2 linked regions of the Tardiphaga sp. 709 genome follow. The protein of the gene in region 2 interacts with the protein of the main gene of each other region in a pairwise test. Links are inferred from orthologs where the notes say so. Each region holds a gene or a part of one and is shown on either strand. Other genes may lie near its edges.

What was found.
Region 1: the proteins of secD (region 2) and pheT interact in binary tests that used the Escherichia coli proteins (3 or more experiments, as listed by UniProt). The link is inferred for Tardiphaga sp. 709 from one-to-one orthologs.

Annotation. Positions count from the first base shown.
Region 1 is NZ_CP135529.1:3,677,237-3,687,372, forward strand. What follows is about bases 6,494-9,596. They hold pheT (phenylalanine--tRNA ligase subunit beta), read right to left. Parts: upstream 9,197-9,596; coding sequence 6,791-9,196; downstream 6,494-6,790. Other genes in these bases: RSO67_RS18015 (sulfite exporter TauE/SafE family protein), read right to left, coding at 6,494-6,794; pheS (phenylalanine--tRNA ligase subunit alpha), read right to left, coding at 9,193-9,596. In the rest of the region: RSO67_RS17985 (ABC transporter substrate-binding protein), read left to right, coding at 1-689; RSO67_RS17990 (carbohydrate ABC transporter permease), read left to right, coding at 742-1,620; RSO67_RS17995 (carbohydrate ABC transporter permease), read left to right, coding at 1,634-2,485; RSO67_RS18000 (YiiX/YebB-like N1pC/P60 family cysteine hydrolase), read right to left, coding at 2,495-3,382; RSO67_RS18005 (flavin monoamine oxidase family protein), read left to right, coding at 3,577-4,980; RSO67_RS18010 (MBL fold metallo-hydrolase), read right to left, coding at 5,006-5,953; more of RSO67_RS18015, read right to left, coding at 6,027-6,493; more of pheS, read right to left, coding at 9,597-10,136.
Region 2 is NZ_CP135529.1:144,960-154,983, forward strand. What follows is about bases 4,542-7,532. They hold secD (protein translocase subunit SecD), read left to right. Parts: upstream 4,542-5,233; coding sequence 5,234-6,832; downstream 6,833-7,532. Other genes in these bases: RSO67_RS00735 (ATP-binding protein), read right to left, coding at 4,542-4,623; yajC (preprotein translocase subunit YajC), read left to right, coding at 4,818-5,189; secF (protein translocase subunit SecF), read left to right, coding at 6,864-7,532. Outside these bases: RSO67_RS00725 (peptidoglycan DD-metalloendopeptidase family protein), read left to right, coding at 1-720; metE (5-methyltetrahydropteroyltriglutamate--homocysteine S-methyltransferase), read left to right, coding at 1,205-3,592; more of RSO67_RS00735, read right to left, coding at 3,640-4,541; more of secF, read left to right, coding at 7,533-7,865; RSO67_RS00755 (Mth938-like domain-containing protein), read left to right, coding at 7,867-8,250; RSO67_RS00760 (phytoene/squalene synthase family protein), read left to right, coding at 8,247-9,092; RSO67_RS00765 (serine/threonine protein kinase), read right to left, coding at 9,084-10,024. UniProt on the Escherichia coli protein: Part of the Sec protein translocase complex. Interacts with the SecYEG preprotein conducting channel. SecDF uses the proton motive force (PMF) to complete protein translocation after the ATP-dependent function of SecA.

The sequences.
Region 1 (10,136 bases), 3.5 Mb from region 2 along the record:
GCAAGCTTCTGGTGGACGACCCCAAGGTCAAGGAAGGCCTGATCGGTGCGCTCAGGGACTATACCGACACCTATATCAAGGGCTGCACGCCGCCATCCTCGACGACGTGGAAGGACCCCGACAACAATGTCGCCTTCCATAACAAGAGCATCATCATGACCCACAACTTCACGATTTCGATCGCGGCGAAGTGGTTCGAGGATTCGCAAAACCAGACGTTGACACCAGAGCAACGCGCGGCCGGCAAGAAGGCCTATGAAGAGACGATCGTCACGGCATCGTTCCCGCTGAAGCCGGACGGCACGCCGATCAAGTATCGCTCAGACGTGAAGACGGGGATGATCTTCTCGCAGTCGAAGAACAAGGCGGGCGCCAAGGAATTCGTCAAGTTCCTGATGGAAGAAGAAAACCTTGGCCCCTATGTCGAAGGTGCGCTAGGTCGCTGGTTCCCGGTGACCAAGGCCGGACAGGCAAGCCCGTTCTGGCAGGCCGACAAGCATCGCAAAGCGGTCTACACCCAATTCACGGGAGGCACCTCGTCGTTCGATTTCGTGAAGAACTACAAGTTCACGATACTCAATAACGAGAACGTCTGGGCTAAGGCGATGAACCGCGTGGTCAGCGAGAAGGTGCCGGTCGAGAAGGCCGTCGATGAGTTGATCGCCCGCATCAAGGAAATCGCGGGTTAGTCCGAGACAAAGCCGGCCGCCCTCGCGGCCGGCTTTTGCAATGGTGTACAGCATGGCCACGATCACCTATCCCGCTCCCGCCGATACGCTGCCACGCCGGCCATGGTCGGCCCGCCTGACGACGCCGCAGGTCTGGGGCGTCGTGATGATCGCGCCCTATCTGCTCGTGTTCGCCGCCTTCGTGGTCTATCCGATCGGTTATGGCTTGTGGCTGGCGCGGCACCCGGCGAGTTACGTCGCGCTCTATAACGATCCGGTATTCGCGCGCGCCGTCGTCAACACGCTGATCTTCCTGATTATCGGCATCAATGTGAAGATGCTGATCGCTCTCTTTCTGTCCGGCTTCTTCGTGCAGTCACGGACATGGATACGCTGGCTGTCGGTACTGTTCATCCTGCCTTGGGCGGTGCCGTCGATCCCGACCATCCTGTCGGTGCGCTTCATGTTCAATCCCGAATGGGGCGTGATCAATAATCTGATCTTCAAGTTTACTGGCGAGGATGGGCCCAACTGGCTGAACGATCCCGCTATCGGCCTGACGCTGGCGATCATGGTCCACATCTGGAAGTCGCTGCCGTTCTGGACGCTGATCCTGATGACAGGACGTCTGGCGATCTCGACGGACATGTTCGAAGCCGCCGATGTGGACGGCGCCAGCTGGTGGCAGAAATTCCGTTTCATCACCTGGCCGTCGATGCAGACACTGTATCTCACCTGCACGCTGCTTTCGATGATCTGGACGCTCGGTGACTTCAACAGCGTCTATCTGTTGACCGGAGGCGGGCCAGCCGATCTCACTCATGTTCTGTCTACATTGGGGATTCGCTATCTCCGCCTCGATCAGCTCGACATGTCGATGGCATCGATCGTTTGCGCGATGCCGCTTGTGCTGCCGCTGGTCTATTTCATGATGAAACGGCTCTCTCGATGAAGAGGTTCACCCGATGAGAGTGCCAACGCTACGAGAGGTCGGCACCGAAGCGCGACTGTTGTTGATTGGCATTCCCGTGCTGATCTGGACGCTGATTCCGATCTATCACATGTTCCTGTTCGCGATCTCGCCGAAGCAGGATGCCTTCGCGGGAAAGCTGTGGCCCGACCATCCAACGCTGAACAATTTCAGAATCGTGTTCAATCAGCAGCATTATTTCCTGCGCGATTTTTGGGCGCAGTTCCTGAACTCAGTCGTCATCGCGGTGGCGGTCGGTGCGCTGACGCTGGTGATTGCGACATCGGCGGCCTTTGCGATCAGTCGCCTGCGCGTCCGCGGCGGCCGAACGGTGATGAACATGGCGCTGTTCACCTATTTCATTCCCGCCGCATTCCTCGCTGTGCCAATGTATCGCACCATGGGCAATTACGGCCTGCTCAACAATCACTGGTCGCTGATCCTGGCGATGGTGACCATTGCTTCGCCCTATGCGATCTGGGTGCTCAAGCAGGCGTCCGACAAGCTGCCGCTCGAGCTCGACGAAGCCGCTATCATGGATGGCGCGACGCCGCTGCAACTGTTTCGCATGGTCTATGTGCCGCTGATGTTGCCATCGCTGGTCGCGATCGGGACCTATGCGCTGCTGCTCGCCTGGAACGAATATCTCTACGCCTTCCTGCTGCTGTCCAAGGATACCGAGATCACGCTACCCGTCGCGCTCGGCAACTTCCTGGCCGCTGATGACTCGCCCTGGGAATTGCTGATGACGACGGGCTTTATTTACGCGCTCCCACCAGCCGCAGTGTATTACGCCTTCCGGCGCTACATGGTCGGCGGACTCACAGCGGGCGCGGTCAAGTCTTGAAGTGGCGGATCAGGCGATAAGCCTGATCCGAGGCCTGCTCACGTCTTCGTCAGCCACTTCCGCTTCCGTGTCAGTCGTCTCAGGAATGAGCGTCGGCGTGCCGAAGACGTCCGGAAATGGATCGAAAGTGCCCGCCACCTCCCGGAGCGGCTTTTGTTTGTCGGCCCAATGCAATGCCGTGTAGTCGAATCCGAGTTCGATGGTCGGCTTCACCACTTCGAAATAGGGCGAGATATCGAAATCCCTGGGCATATAGAGCGATGAATCGCGGATGTGCAGAATCTCGCGACGGGCCTGGCGGCTACCGGCGCGGGTGATTTTCGGCAGAATCGGATAGCGCACGGCATCGAAAGCCTGCGCGATCAATGCCGAGCAGATGATCTTGGTGGGATCGCCGGAGCCGAACGCGATCATGCGCCGCCGCCAGCGCTGCGGTATTGGCAGCGGGATCAGGAAGCGCATCAGGTCGAGAATGTTCTTGGTGTCGTAACCAAAGCCAATCCGGTTGATGGCGTAGCGACACACAGTGGTGCGGTCCTCGTAGGACAGACCCACCGGGCGGCACAGGCGGGTGTGGAACGGATAATATTTCGACAGCGGTGCCGAGGTGACACCTTCGCCGATATTGGCCTCGATCAGCACATGCGGCTCGCCGTTCGGCTCTGCAGCACCATCGATTGGGCCGACATAGAGCGCGGCATGCGACCAGGTCGATTGCGTGAGATATTTGATGATGCCGGAGACGCGGTTGTTGCCTTCGACCAGCAGCACGTCACCTTCCTCGATGATACCGCGCAGGCGTTCGGGGTCGCTCGGCGTGAATGGCTCGTAGCCGGGCAGCTCCTTCTGCAGATATTTCGCGATCAGTTTCCCGACCGTATCGAGCATGAGGCCCATGATCGTGACTCCCCCAGCGCGGTTCATGTCGACCGCTTTCCCTGGCTCCATCATGGTCGAGAGCCATTGCAATTTGGTTCATGCCCGCGCGGCGCTGGTGACGATTCATTCACCACGACGGTTGCCGCACACCCTCGAATACGGCAAGGTTCGCGAGACGTTCTCATGCATCATAAAATTTCGGAAACCATGTCATGACGATTTCACGCCGAGATTTCCTGTCGGCGTCCGCAGCATTGACACTTGTGCCGCTGTTCGGCGCAAGGACATTGGCCGCGTCGCTGCCGCGGGATGCTGACATTGTCGTGATTGGCGCAGGCGCTGCGGGCATCGCTGCGGCGCGTCGTATCCAGGCAGCCAATCGCAAGGTGATCGTGGTCGAGGCCTCCAGCCGGATTGGCGGACGGTGCATGACAGACGCGACAAGTTTCGACGCCCCGTTCGATCGCGGCGCGCGCTGGCTGCACACGCCGGAAACCAACGCAGTGGTGAAGCTTGCCCGGCCGGTGGGAATTGATGTCGCGCCATCGCCGCCGAGCCAGAAGCTGCGTATCGGCCGTCGTAATGCCCGCGCCGGCGAGACCGAGGAATTGCTCGCTGCGGTCGTGCGGGCCAATCGCGCCATCGACGAAGCAGCGCGCCGTGCCGACATCTCCTGCGCCGCGGCGCTGCCGAAGGATCTCGGGGACTGGGCGGGCACGATCGATTTCGTGCTCGGGGCCTATGCGACCGGCAAGGACCTCAAGGATCTCTCGACGCTGGATCTTTCGCGCGCGCAGGATCGCGCCATCGATGTTGCCACGCGCCAGGGGCTCGGGGCATTGATGGGCAAGCTCGGCGAGGCCGTTCCGGTGGCGCTGTCGACCCCTGCGACGCGCGTGACTTGGAGCGGACGCGACATCGGCGTTGAGACGGCGTCAGGGCGCATTGCGGCGCGGGCGGTGATCATCACCGCATCAAGCAATGTGTTGTCGTCGGGGACAATCAAGTTCACGCCGGAACTGCCAAAGCGGCAGCTCGACGCGGCGGCAAAACTCAGCCTCGGCAGCTATGACCGTATCGCGCTACAGTTTACTGGCAATCCGCTCGGGCTGGGTCGCGATGAGCTGATGGTCGAGCAAAGCACGAGCACACGTACCGGTGCACTGTTTGCGAATATTGGCGGGTCATCGCTGTGTACCGTCGATGTCGCGGGCGCATTCGGCCGCGACCTTGCAACTCAGGGCGAGGCCGCGATGGTGGCTTTCGCCGTTGAATGGCTGACGAAGCTGTTCGGCTCCGATATCAAACCGGCGATCAAGCGTTCTGCAACGACGCGCTGGGATACGATGCCATTCGTGCTCGGAGCCATGTCGGGGGCCGCACCGGGTGGCCAGGCCTCGCGCCGCGTATTGGCTGAGCCTATGGGCAATCTGTTCCTTGCCGGCGAAGCCACGCACGAAACATTGTGGGGCACGGTCGATGGCGCATGGGAAAGCGGCGAGCGCGCAGCAGAGGCGGCGCTCAAGAAGATCGGCGCAATGAAAGAGCCGGAACCAGACAAGCCGGTGCGGACGAAGCAGCGGCGGCAGCGGTCGAGCGGAGCGGGGTTGGAGTAGCCGCGACGTGAGGCTGCTATTGGCGCTACACCGGTAGCGCCAGCTGCATCAGATCTTTGGCCACGATGATCTTGCCGGAAAAATTCTTTCGCACGCCCGAGATCCAGTCCTCGTCGGTGACTTCGGGATCGTCGCCCGGCACGAAGTGGCTGAGCACCAGCACCTTCACGCCAGCCGCGGCGGCGATGCGGCCGACATCCTCGGTGGTGGTATGGCTTTCCATCAAATGTTTTTTCAGCGTCGCGCCGTTCTTCGTCTTGATCACCAGCCGGTCAACAGCGGGCACGTAAAGTGCCTCATGCACCAGCACGTCCGCTCCCTTGGCGAACTCTGCTAGCCTCGGGTTGTAGGCGGTGTCGCTGGAGAACACGATGACACCGTCGGGCGTCTCGAATTTGTAGGCGAAGCTGTCGACGATCGGCGGATGCGGAGTGCGAAACGCTGTCACCTTGACGTCGGCGGTCTGCAGCACCACGCCATCCTCCGCGATATCCTTGGCAACGAGCAACGGCCGCGGATCGGGGCGGCCTTCATCTTCGATGCGGGTATCAACGTCGAATTTGTTCAACTCCCAGTAAGTCCGGGTCATTGCCTCGATGCCCTTGGGACCAAACGAGTGGATCGGCGTCGAGAGACCTGCGGCCCAAGCATTGTAGAACAAGTTGCCGTATTCCAGATTGTGATCGGAATGGTGGTGGCTGATGAAGATATACTTCACCGAGGGAAGCGGCACGCCGGCATTGACCAGTTGCCGGCTGACGCCCATGCCGCAATCGATCACGAATGGCGTGTCGTTGACCACAACGAGATTGGCGGGATTGGATGCACCGACGCCGACGCGCGGGCCGCCCTTGGTGCCGAGAAATATGATCCTGGTGTGCGGTTTTGCTGGCGTCTGCGCCAGCGCGGGGCGCGCCGCGAAGAGCATGGCGCCGGCAGCGGCGAACTTCAGCATGTCGCGGCGATCGATCATGGTCTTCTCCCGTTGTTCTTGAATTGGAGAGACCCTAGCGCCGCGGCGGCTGGCGCCGCAAGTCACGCAAGCGTCAGTGAAATATCCCGTCGAACAGCGGCAGGCTGATCAGCGCCGAGACGGCGATCAGCGCGTAACAGATCTTGCGGAACAGCTCGTCGCTGGCCTTGCCGAACAGTTTCGAACCGAGCCAGAGGCCGAGACCGAATAGTGGTCCGGTAATCACCGCGAGACCGAGAATGGCGGAACTCCACAATCCGCCGATCGTGTAGCTGATGATGATCAGCACATCGGCGACGGCGAAATACAGGATGATATTTGCGCGGGTGACGGCTGCGACTGCCGCATCTCGCAGCCAATACATCACTATGGGCGGGCCGCCGAGTTGCGCCAAGCCGCCGAAGAACCCGGCGAGACCGCCGACGCTGACAGTCACCGGTACGGTCGGCTTACCAGGATAGCGCCAGCCGGAGATCAGTAGCGTCAGCATCGTGACGATCAGTAAGACGATGCCCCAGCGAACAGTCAGCGGATCGGCCCAGGCCAAGGCCATCGTGCCAAGTGGCACGCCAATAAGTGCGCCCAGCGAAATGATGCTGACGTCGCGCCTGTCGGCTCGTCTTGCGGCGTTCGGGATCAGCGTCAGCGTGGTCGAGAAGTCGATCAGCAGCAGCAACGGCGACGCGACCTGCGCGCCGGCCACGCTTGAGGCGAGCGGCATGAAGATCAGCGCCGAACCGAAGCCCGAAAATCCGCGGGCCAGTCCGGCGATGAAGGCGGTGACGGTGATAAAAACGAGCGACGTGGTCGAATACTGGACCAGGCCGAGTGATTCCATCATGCGCGCAACGTGCCGCCCGTCTTCTTCGTTACTTCCGCCACGATCTTCGCTGCCACCGCATCAATTTCCTGATCGGTCAGGGTCTTCTCGCGCGGCTGCATGGTCACGGCGATGGCGACGGACTTCTTGTCGTCGTCGATGCCCTTGCCTTCGTAGACGTCGAACACCGTCACATCGGTGACCAGCTTCTTGTCCACGCCGGCTGCCGCACGGAGAATGTCACCGGACCTGACCTTGCGATCGACGATGAAGGCGAAGTCGCGTGACACAGGCTGGAACGCCGAGAGCTCCAAAGTCGGTTTGGCGCGGGTCGCCTTCTGCTTGGCGTCGGGAATACGATCAAGGATCACTTCGAACGCCATCAACGGGCCGTCGGCACCGAGTGCTTCGAGCGTGCGCGGGTGCAGCTCGCCGAAATGACCGAGGACGTTCTGCGGACCGATCTGGATCGTGCCGGACCGGCCGGGATGCAGCCAATTCGCGCCACCGGCGACGATCTGCAGCGCCTGCATCGGTGCGCCCGCGGCTGCGAGAACTGCAAAGGCATCGGCCTTGGCGTCGAGCGCGTTCGCAGCGCTGGCGCCTGACCAGTGACGGCCGTTGCCCGCCGACGAGGCGAGACCACGCCGGACGCCGGATGCAGCCATGAACTGATCCTGCGGGCGATCGCCGCGGAAGATCTGGCCGACTTCGAACAGCGCGAGGTCAGACGAGCCGCGATGCGCATTGGCCTGAGCGGCCGCGATCAGTCCGGGCAACAGGCTGGGCCGCATGTCGGAGAGGTCGGAGGCGATCGGATTGGCCAGCGCCAGTTCCGGCGCGCCGCCGCCGAACACTTCGGCATGTGGCTTCGAGATGAACGACCACGTCACCGCTTCGACGAGCCCACGTGCTGCCAATCCACGCTTGGCGCGGCGGGTACGCTGCTGGATCTGGGTGAGCACCGGCTTGCGCGGGGCATCGCCGCGTGGGAACGGCGTCATCGGCACCTTGTCGACGCCGAAGATGCGCATGACTTCTTCGACGATGTCAGCCTTGCCGGTCACATCGCTACGCCAGGACGGCACCGCGACCTTCACCATAGGACCACTGCCGGCCACCATGAAGCCGAGATGCGTCAGGATGCGTCGCATCTCCGGGAAAGGCACGTCGATGGCGGCGAGGCGCTTCACCTCGGCAATCGGGAAGTCGATGATGCGGTCGTCGCCGTAAGGCTTTCCGACCACGATGCTTTCCGACGGTGTGCCGCCGCATAGTTCCATCACCAGCTTGGTTGCCAGTTCGAGACCGGGCACCATGAAGACCGGATCGACGCCGCGCTCGAACCGATAGCGCGCGTCGGAATTGATGCCGAGCCTGCGACCGGTCTGCGCGATGTTAATCTCGTTCCACAGCGCGGATTCGATCAGCACATCGGTGGTCTCTTCCGAACAGCCCGACGCTTCGCCGCCCATGATGCCGGCGAGCGATTCCACACCGTTGTCATCGGCGATGACGCAGGCTTTGCTGTCGAGCGTGTAGGTCTTGCCGTCGAGCGCGAGCAGCGTCTCGCCGTCACGTGCGCGGCGGACAACGATGTCACCCTTTACCTTGGACGCATCGAACACATGCAGCGGGCGCGCGCGGTCGAATGTCAGGAAGTTGGTGATGTCGACCAGCGCATTGATCGGACGCAGACCTATCGAGGTAAGCTTCTTCTGCAGCCACTCGGGCGACGGGCCGTTCTTGACGCCGCGCACGAGACGCAGCGCGAAGCCGGGGCACAGCTTGGCGTCTTCGACGGTGACTTTCACCGGGCAGGGGAATTCGCCCTTGATCGGCTTGATGCCGGGATTCTTGAACACGCCCATGTCGGCCGCGGCGAGATCGCGCGCGATGCCGGACACACCAGTGCAGTCCTGACGATTAGGCGTCAGATTGATCTCGATGACGGGATCGCCGAGCTTGGCCCAATCGGGATAGATCGCGCCGACGGGTGCATCGGCGGGCAGTTCGATGATGCCGTCGATATTTTCCGGCAGGCCGAGTTCACCTGCCGAGCACAGCATGCCCTGGCTTTCGACACCGCGGATATTGCCAAGACCGATGGTGAAATCCTTGCCCGGGATGAACGTGCCGGGCCTGGCGAGAACGGTCTTCAGTCCCGCGCGTGCGTTCGGCGCGCCGCAGACGATCTGCAACGGTTTGTCATCGCCGGCATTGACGGTGCAGACGCGCAGGCGGTCGGCATTGGGATGCTGCTCGGCCGTGACGATCTCGGCGATCGTGAACGGCTTCAGGAGCTTCGCCTTGTCGTCGATATGCTCGACCTCAAGCCCGATCATGGTGAGCTTGTCGGTCAGCGTCTCGAGCGACTCGTCAGTCTCGAGATGATCTTTCAGCCAGGAGAGGGAGAATTTCACGTGCTCAGTCCTCCGGCCAGCGTCGGTACTTCAAGCGGCTTGAAGCCATAGTGATTGAGCCAGCGCACATCGCTTTCGAAGAGCTGACGCAGGTCGGCCATGCCGTATTTCAGCATTGCGATACGGTCGATGCCCATGCCCCAGGCGAAGCCCTGATACACGTCGGGATCGATGCCGCAGGCGCGTAGCACATTCGGATGCACCATGCCGCAGCCGAGAATCTCGAGCCAGTCTTCGCCTTCGCCGAAGCGGATCTCGTTCTTGTCGCGGCGGCACTGGATATCGACTTCCAGCGACGGCTCCGTGAACGGGAAGAACGACGGACGGAAGCGCATATTGACGTTATCGACCTCGAAGAAAGCCTTGCAGAATTCGTGCAGGATCCATTTGAGGTGGCCGAGATGCGAACCCTTGTCGATGACCAGGCCTTCGACCTGATGGAACATCGGCGTGTGGGTCTGATCGCTATCGCTGCGATAGGTGCGGCCCGGACAGATCACGCGGATCGGCGGTTGCTGGCTCAGCATGGTACGAACCTGCACCGGTGATGTGTGCGTGCGCAGCAGCAGACGCGAGCTGTCTTCCTTCGGATTGAAGTAGAAGGTGTCGTGCATCTCGCGGGCCGGGTGGCCCTCGGGGAAGTTGAGCTTGGTGAAATTGTAGTCGTCGGTTTCGATATCCGGACCTTCGGCGACGGCGAAGCCCATATCGGCAAAGATCGTCGTCAGTTCGTCCCAGGTCTGGCTCAGCGGATGGATGCGGCCGAGTTCAGCGGGGCCATCGCGCAGCGGCAGCGTGACGTCGATGGTCTCGGACGCGAGGCGTGCATCGAGTGCGGCGGACTTCAACACATCGCGGCGCGCGGTCATCGCCTGCGTGACGGCATCCTTGGCGAGGTTGATCGCAGCGCCTTCGGTCTTGCGTTCTTCCGGCGACATCT
Region 2 (10,024 bases):
AATCGCGGTGATACGCTGATGAGCATCTCGCGCCGGAACAACGTGTCGGTGGCCGAACTCGCACGCGCCAATGGTCTGGCGCCGACTGCCCAGTTGAAGCTCGGCTCCAAGATTACGATACCGGGGGCGCGTACGGCTTCTGCGGCTCCCGCGGCCGCGCCGCTTGCTGCGCCCGTCGCAGCCGTGACGGCCGCCCCGGTTGGCGCGGTTACGTCCGCTGCCGTGGCCCGTGTTGCTTCTGCCGAGCCCGCACAGAAGGCCCGTCTGGCAAGTGCCACGACGACGCCTGAAGAAACCGCGCCGGAATCGCCGACTAAAGCCGCTGACGCAACCGGCGCTTTGCCGACGTTCCGTTGGCCGGTGCGCGGCCGCGTGGTCACAGGCTATGGCGCCAAGACCAATGGCAAGTCCAACGACGGCATCAACGTCGCCGTGCCGGAAGGCACGCCGATCAAGGCTGCCGAAGATGGCGTCGTTGCCTATTCCGGCAACGAGCTGAAGGGTTACGGCAATCTGGTCCTCGTTCGTCACTCCAACGGCTACGTCACCGCATATGCCCATGCGAGTGAGCTGATGGTGAAGCGTGGCGAGACCATCAAGCGCGGTCAGGTGATCGGCAAGTCCGGCCAGTCTGGTGAGGTTACTTCGCCGCAGCTTCACTTCGAGATCCGCAAGGGCTCGTCGCCGGTCGATCCGCTGCAGTTCCTCAACGGGGCGTAAGCGCAATCCACGAAGTGTAGTTCGCATTTAAGCAAGCCCGGCCTCGTGCCGGGCTTGCTGCGTTTGATCTCGGGGCTACGGCCCACTCCAGCTCCGGAGTCTTCAACGCGCTGCTGCGAGTGGGCAGCTTGCGCACGCAAGCTCGGTTGACTGCCGCGCGATGTTGCCCATATGTGGACATGTCGTGGTTCTTCGGGAAGGTTTGCCCGAAGCTAAGAGGGAAGCCGGTGAGGCGTTAAGCCAAGGCCGGAGCTGCCCCCGCAACTGTAAGCGGTGAGCCGCTGTCCATTAAAGTCACTGAGACCTGCAAAGGTTTTGGGAAGGCCGGACAGCAGCATTGACCCGCGAGCCAGGAGACCTGCCTCGACAACATAAACGTCCTCGGGCGGGGTGTCCCGGTGGTGCGGTTGCGATTCCGCGACTGCCGTCGTGGAATCCAGACGTGTCACTTTGGCCTTTTGCCCCCAATCATTGGGGTTAAGCCATGTCTACTGTGTCAAAGTCTACTTCTTCCAAGTCTTCTGCCAAATCTACGTCCTCGCTTCCTGTTGCTACTTTGGGAACGCCACGGATCGGTCCGCGGCGTGAGCTCAAGATGGCGCTGGAAAGCTATTGGTCCGGTGCAATCGACGAGAATGCGCTGATCGATGTCGGCGTCGGGCTGCGTGCCGCAAACTGGGCACGTCAGAAGTCGCTCGGGATCACGGTTATGCCGTCGAACGACTTCTCATTCTACGATCAGGTACTCGATACCAGCGTCATGGTAGGCGCCATTCCGAAGGTCTATGGCTGGAAGGGAGGAGACGTTTCCTTCGCGACCTATTTTGCCATGGCGCGTGGATCACAAGGCGATGCGCATGACGAGGCCTGCACGCACGGCTCTCATACGCATGATACGTCGCAAGGCGTACCAGCACAGGAGATGACCAAATGGTTTGATACCAACTACCATTTCATGGTGCCTGAACTGGCGCAGGATCAGACCTTCAGTCTCGCATCGCGCAAGCCGATCAAGGAGTACGAGGAGGCGAGATCGCTGGGTTATCAGACACGACCTGTGCTGGTTGGGTCTGTGACCTATCTCAAACTGGCCAAGAGTATGGATGCTTCATTCGACCCGGTGACGCTGCTCGATCGATTGCTGCCCGTCTATGTCGAGGTACTCGGCGAACTGGCCGACAAAGGGGCCGAATGGGTGCAACTGGATGAGCCGTGTCTCGTGCTCGATCTCGATGCACTCGCCCGGCAAGCGCTGCAGCGGACCTACGCTGCCTTTGCAGAAGCGGTCCCGCAGCTCAGGATCATGCTAAACACTTACTTTGGCGAACTTGGCGATAACCTCGATCTGGCCCTGTCGCTTCCCGTCGCCGGACTTCATCTCGATCTGGTCCGTGGATCGGACCAGTTCGATGAAGTCGCTGCGAAGGCGCGGAAGGACATGATCCTCTCGCTCGGCGTGATCGATGGCCGCAATATCTGGCGGTCCGATCTGTCCAGCCTGCTTGATGGGCTGGAGCCCATGGTCGATCTGCTAGGGCGGGATCGCGTGGAACTCGCGCCGTCCTGTTCGCTGCTGCATGTGCCGATTGATCTGGGCCTTGAGAATGATCTCGATCCGGACGTCAAAAGTTGGCTGGCTTTCTCGGTCCAGAAGATGGAGGAGTTGGCCGCGCTCGGATCGGCGCTGGCTGGCAGCCGCGCGGATGTCGCTGCAACGCTTGCCGCGTCGGATGCCGCGGCGGCTGCGCGATTGGCATCGTCGAAGATCCACGATCTTGCTGTCGCCAAGCGTGTCGCCGCTGTTGATGCGACCATGCGACGTCGCGGCAATGACTTTGCCACACGTGCGGCCGATCAGCATCGACGCTTCAAGCTGCCGGCATTCCCGACAACGACCATCGGCTCGTTTCCGCAGACCACGGAAGTGAGAAACGCACGCGGAGCCCATGTCAGGGGTACACTCAGCGATGCCGCCTACAAGACGTTCCTGCAGAACCAGACGGCGAGGGCGGTTCGCTGGCAGGAGAATATCGGTCTCGACGTGCTGGTGCATGGCGAGTTCGAGCGCAACGACATGGTGCAGTATTTTGGCGAGCAACTTTCCGGCTTCGCCTTCACCAAGCATGGCTGGGTGCAGTCCTATGGCTCCCGCTATGTGCGGCCTCCCGTGCTGTTCGGAGACGTGTCCCGGCCGCATCCGATGACCGTCGAATGGTGGCAATATTCGCAGTCGCTCACCGAGAGGCCGATGAAGGCCATGCTGACGGGGCCCGTCACGATCCTGAACTGGTCGTTCGTGCGCGATGACATTCCCCGCGAAGTCGCGTGTCGCCAGATCGCACTCGCGATCCGCGATGAGGTGACGGATCTGGAGAAAGCTGGCGCCGGCATGATCCAGATCGACGAAGCGGCACTCCGCGAAGGGCTTCCGCTGCGCAAATCGGAATGGAAGTCCTATCTCGATTGGGCCGTGGAGAGCTTCCGCATCTGTTCGTCAGGCGTGCGGGATGACACGCAGATCCATACTCATATGTGTTACTCGGAGTTCAACGACATCATCGATGCGATCGGTGCCATGGATGCCGATGTGATCTCCATCGAAACGTCACGATCGAAGATGGAGCTGCTCGATGCGTTCAGGACCTACAAGTATCCGAACGAGATAGGTCCTGGGGTCTATGACATCCACTCGCCGCGGGTGCCTGAAACGCGCGACATGCTCGATCTGCTGAAGCTTGCACGGCAGCGGCTGGCGGACTCCCAGCTCTGGATCAATCCCGATTGCGGGCTGAAGACCCGGAAATGGGAGGAGGTGCGGCCTGCGCTCGTGAATATGGTCGCGGCAGCGCGTGAGTTGCGAAGCCTCGCCTAGGGCGAGTCGAATGCCGCCCCGTTGTCATGACGGGGCGGCATTTGCCTTTACTTTGTGGCGAGCTTCACGCCGAGACGGCCAGCGAGCTCCTGCACGAACTGCCAGGCCACGCGACCTGAGCGCGAGCCACGGGTGGTCGACCATTCCAATGCGTCTCGCTCCAGCTCGGCGGCGTCGGTCTTGAGGCCATAGTGGCTGCAATAGCCGCGCACCATGTCGAGATATTCGTCCTGGCTGCATTTGTGGAAGCCGAGCCAGAGGCCGAAACGATCCGACAGCGACACCTTCTCTTCGACCGCTTCGCCGGGATTGATGGCGGTCGAGCGTTCGTTCTCGATCATCTCGCGCGCCAGAAGATGGCGGCGGTTCGAGGTCGCATAGAGGATCACGTTGTCCGGCCGGCCTTCGATGCCGCCTTCCAATACGGCTTTCAGCGATTTGTAGGACGCATCGTTGCCGTCGAAAGAAAGATCATCGCAGAACACGATGAAATAAAAATCCGAGGCGCGGATCTGTTCCATCAGCGCCGGCAGGCTCTCGATGTCCTCGCGATGAATCTCGACCAGCTTGAGACGACCAGCGACGGACTTGCTGGCATTGACTGAGGCATGCGCGGCCTTGACCAGCGATGACTTGCCCATGCCGCGCGCGCCCCAGAGCAGCGCGTTGTTGGCCGGCAGGCCGTTGGCGAAGCGTCGGGTGTTCTCGATCAGGGTGTCGACCTGCTGGTTGATGCCCTGCAGCAGGCCGATATCGACCCTCGAGACCTTCGGCACCGGCGCAAGGCGGCCGTCGGGATGCCAGATAAAGGCTTCGGCGCTGCCCAGAGAATCAGCGTTGGACAACTTCGGCGCCGCCGCAGCCATGCCGGCGGCAATGGCCTCAAGGGCGAGCGCGATCCGCTCATCGATCTGGGCGGCGGCGGCTGGTCGCGGACGTTTTGCCGCGGTCGTGCGGACGGTCTTGGACGTGCGGGTCGCAGGGGCCTTTTTGGCAGGGCGGCGGCTTGTTTTATTGGGCTTTTTTGACATTTTTGACTTTCCTCGGCGCGCACCCATATCGAGCCCGGAACACATCCGCAAGCGGTACAAATCGCAGACAAATCAGAGGGTTTACCGGCGTTGCAATTGGGACGCCGGCCGCTATAGTCCGCGCGAATTTACCCAAACCGGCCGAACGCCGACGCGTCGCCGGTTTATTCCCCAGCGTTTACGAGGACTTCCCGATGTTCATTACCCCTGCGTTTGCCCAGGCTGCAGCCGGCGGCGACACCAACAGCATGCTGATGTCGCTGCTGCCTTTCGCGCTGATCTTCGTGATCATGTATTTCCTGATCCTGCGTCCGCAGCAGAAGAAGGTGAAGGACCACGCCGAGATGGTGAAGAACATCCGTCGTGGCGACACCATCGTCACCTCGGGCGGTTTGGTCGGCAAGGTCACCAAGGTGGTTGATGACGAGCAGGTTGAGTTCGAACTCGCCGAAGGCGTTCGCGTACGTCAGCTCCGCACGATGATCTCGGGCGTGCGCACCAAGGGTGAGCCCGCCAAGGAGAAGGCGGACAAGGCTGATGCCAAGGACGACGCGGCCGCGAGCTGATGCGTTTGCGCGTCGCCATTTCAAGAATCTGACGGATCATCTCGATGTTGTATTTCACGCGGTGGAAGGCGCTGGCGGTCATTCTGACGGCGCTCGTGGTCTGCCTGTGCGCGGTTCCGAATTTCTTCCCCGAAGCCACCGTGAAAACCTGGCCGAAATGGGCGCAGCGCCATCTGGTGCTGGGCCTCGACTTGCAGGGCGGCTCGCACATCCTGCTCGAAGTCGATGCCAATTCGGTCAAGAAGGACAAGCTCGATCAGGTGCGCGACGACGTCCGCCGCACGCTGCGTGATGCCAAGATCGTTTATACCGGTCTCGGCGTTCGCGGCGACAATGTCGAAGTCCGTATCACCAAGGACACCGAATATCAGACCGCGCTCAGCAAGCTGCGCGAACTGTCACAGCCGCTCGGCGGCCTGATGGGGCAAAGCGGCCAGCGCAGCTTGGAAGTCTCGGACGCAGGCAACGGCCTGATCCGTCTTTCGGTGCCGCCGGCAGCGATCAATGACCGCATCCGCCAGTCCGTCGAGCAATCGATCCAGATCGTCGAGCGCCGCGTCAACGAACTCGGCACCGTCGAACCGCTGATCCAGCGTCAGGGCCTCGATCGCATTCTGGTGCAGGTGCCGGGCCTACAGGACCCGACCCGCCTCAAGGAATTGCTGGGCAAGACCGCGAAGCTCGACTTCCGCATGGTCGACACCTCGCTCCCGGCCGAGCAGGCACAAGGCAGGGTGCCGCCGGACTCCGAACTCTTGATGAGCTCGCAATCTCCGAAGACGCCGTATCTCGTGAAGAAGGAAGTGCTGGTCTCGGGCGCTGACCTGACCGATGCGCAGCCGGGCTTCGATCAGCGCACCAACGAGCCGATCGTCTCGTTCCGTTTCAACACGTCCGGCGCGCGCAAGTTTGCCGATGCCACGGTGAAGAACGTCAATCTGCCCTTCGCCATTGTGCTCGACAACGAAGTGGTGTCGGCCCCGGTCATTCGCGAGCCGATCACCGGCGGCTCCGGCCAGATCTCCGGCAGCTTCACCGTGCAGGGCGCCAACGATCTGGCGATCCTGCTGCGTGCCGGCGCGCTGCCTGCGCCGCTCAGCATCATCGAGGAGCGTACCGTTGGCCCCGGTCTCGGCGCCGACTCGATCGCCAAGGGCGAGCTTGCGGCCTATGTCGGGTCGATCCTCGTTATCGTCTTCATGCTGCTGACCTACCGCCTGTTCGGCCTGTTCGCCAATATCGCGGTGACCATCAACGTTCTGATGATTTTCGGTATCCTGTCGCTGCTCAACGCCACGCTGACGCTGCCCGGCATCGCTGGCATCGTGCTGACGGTCGGCATCGCCGTGGACTCGAACGTGCTGATCTATGAGCGCATCCGCGAGGAGTTGCGCGCCGGCCGCACCGCCATTTCGGCGATCGATGCCGGCTTCAAGCGCGCGCTGGCGACCATTCTGGATTCCAACATCACGACCTTCATCGCCGCTGCGGTGCTGTTTTACATCGGCACCGGACCGGTCCGCGGCTTCGCCGTGACCTTTGGCATTGGCATCATCACAACGGTTTTCACGGCCTTCACCGTGACCCGTCTGATCGTCGCCGGCTGGGTCAGGTGGAAGCGGCCGACCAGCGTGCCGATTTGAGTTTACGGAGCAGATTTTGACAACGACACAAATGGTTCTGGCAGGTCTGGGCGCGCTGATCGTCATTCTGTCGATCGTGGCGATCTTCGATCTGTTGCCGTCGCTCCGCATCGTCCCCGACGATACGAAGTTCGATTTCACGCGCTTCCGCCGCATCTCGTTCCCGATCTCGGCGCTGCTGTCGATCCTCGCCATCGTGCTGTTCTTCACGCACGGACTGAATTTCGGCATCGACTTCAAGGGTGGCACGCTGCTCGAAGTCCAGGCCAAATCCGGTACGGCCGATATCAGCGCGATGCGCTCGACGCTCGCCGCCCTGCAACTCGGCGACGTGCAGCTGCAGCAGTTCGGCGGCGCGGCCGACGTGCTGATCCGTCTGGCCGAACAGCCGGGTGGCGATGCCGCGCAGCAGGCCGCCGTTCAGAAGGTTCGTGCAGCCCTCGGTGACAGCGTCGAATATCGCCGCGTCGAAGTGGTGGGTCCGCGCGTCTCCGGCGAATTGCTGGCTTACGGCATGCTCGGCCTGATCGTCGCGATCATGGGCATCCTGATCTATCTCTGGTTCCGCTTCGAATGGCAGTTCGCCCTGGGCGCCATGATCGCCAACGTCCACGATATCGTGCTGACGATCGGCTTCATGTCGATCACACAAGTCGACTTCGATCTCACCAGTATTGCGGCGCTGCTGACCATCCTCGGTTATTCGCTGAATGACACCGTGGTCATCTACGATCGTATTCGCGAGATTCTGCGTCGCTACAAGAAGATGCCGATGCCGGAGCTGCTGAACGAGTCGATCAATTCGACGCTGTCGCGTTCGATCATCACCCACGTCACCGTGACGCTGGCGCTGCTGGCGCTCTACGCGTTTGGCGGCCAGGCGATCCACTCCTTCACCGCCGTCATGATCTTCGGCGTCGTGCTGGTCGGCACCTACACCTCGATCTTCATCGCCGCGCCGCTGCTGATCTATCTCGGCGTCGGCGAACACCGCGAAGACGCCGACAAGCCCGCCGCGAAGCCGAAGCCCTGAGATGCCGGTCGATCCCGAAGCGCCGCACCTTCCGCGCTCGGCCGCCATCGAAGCCTACGGCAAGGGTGGCTTCCACTTCGACACCATGTCGCATCAGGGCTCGCTGCTGTGCCTGCCCGATGCGGTGTGGGCGTGGTCGGTCACCAAGGCCAGTGACATTGACCGCCATTCGCTGCGGCGCGTGTTCGAAGGCGCGGCAGGCATCGACACGCTGATCATCGGCACCGGCAACGAGGTCTGGATCGTCCCGAACGATCTTCGCAGTGCCTTGCGCAATCTGCATGTGGTGATCGACGCGATGCAAACCGGTCCTGCGATCCGCACCTATAACGTCATGATGGGCGAGCGCCGCCGCGTTGCCGCTGCATTGATCGCGGTGCCATGAGTGGTGCTGATCAGAGCTCCGCGGCTTTCTGCGCGGAGCTGGTGCGCAGCCACGACTTTGACCGCTACGCGGCGACCTTGTTCGTGCCTGCCGACAAGCGCCGTTCGCTGCTGGCGCTCTATGCGTTCAATACGGAAATTACCCGCGTCCGCGAGCTCGTGAAACAACCGTTGCCCGGCGAGATCCGGCTGCAATGGTGGACCGACATGCTGGCCGGCGCAGGTCATGGCGATGTCGAACAGAACCCCGTTGCTGCCGAATTACTGTTAGCGATCCGCGCGCACAATCTGTCCGTCGACAGGCTGTCCAAGCTGATCGATGTGCACATTTTCGATCTCTACAACGACCCGATGCCGGATCTCGCGCTGCTGGAGAGCCACTTTCGCGATACGCTCGGGACACTGTTGTTCTCATCGGCAAAGATTCTCGGCGACGGGTCTGAGGCCAGCGCTCATGTCGCCGAGCATGCCGGGCTGGCCCAAGGCGTCGCGCGGATCATTACGCGTCTGCCCTATGACACGATGCGGCGGCAGTTGTTCATTCCGCAGGACATGCTGCTGCAGAACGGCAGCAGCGCCGATCAGATGTTTGCCGGCAAGATGACGCCCGGTATCCGCGCAACGCTGGATCGGCTGATATCAGGTGCGCAGGAACAACTCGCGACAGCGCAGGGAATGCTTGCGGATGTAGCACCGGCTGCGCGCGCAGCGTTCCTGCCGATGGCACTGGTGAAATACGATCTGGCGCAGATGGCCCGAGTGGATCACGATCCGTTCGAGCTCAATGTCAGACCGCGGTTGCGGACGCTGTGGACACTGTGGCGCGCGTCGCGCTCAGTGTGACGTCAGCTTCTGGTCTGTCGTCTCGAAGTTGAAACGGTCGCGCAGGTTCTTCCGCGACTCCAGAATGCCCTTCAGGAACGCGCGGTCGGCGTCGCTGGTCATCAGCGGCTCCAGCAGATCGACCTGGTTCATCGCCACCAGTTGCAGCACCTCGGTGCGAATGCGGCCGGAGGCGTCACGGGGCAGGGCTGTGACGACCTGCAGATGCTCAGGCGGCTTCGTCCCCTTTGCGGCAGCCAGTTCACCCTGCAGCTTTGTTTCCAGCGCGACGTCATCAGCCTCCACGAAAGCATAGAGCCCGACGCCGGTACGGCGATCGGCGAACGCCACGATCGACGCGTCGCGCACTGCCGGGTTCTGCTTGATGATCTCCAGCAGCGGCGGCGCATCGTTGACCAGACGCTTGCCGCCGCCTTCGCGGTCGGTGAAATTGAAGATGCCGCGTGTGATGGCGCGATAGACCTTCTTGCCGGTCATCAGCCAGATCCGTGCCGGCAGCGACTTCTTCGACAGGATCGCCTTTTCCTTCGGCGTCAGCAGCTCCGGCGCGTAAGTGCGCTTGTGCTTCAGGAGGTGACGCAGATCTTCATAGGCGGCGATGCGAAACAACTGGCTGCGAGACTTGAAGCAGACCGCGAGCTGGAAGTCGGTGACGTAAGCGAGGCCATCGCTGCCGCGCAGCCAGTTCTGCTCCTTGGCGAGATCGTTGTGGCACACGCCCATGCGATGCAGCTTGCGTAGCGCCAGCTTCGCGGATTTGAAATAGCGCGCATCGTGATGCGGCTTGGCGAGATGCAGTGCGACACCGTCGATGAAGCCACGCACCAGCGCGCGGTCGCCAGCCCAGAGCAATTCAGGTCCGACGCGCAGATCACGCGCCAGCGTCAGTGCGCGACGTTCCCGCGTGAACAGATGCAGCGCCAGTAGATAGG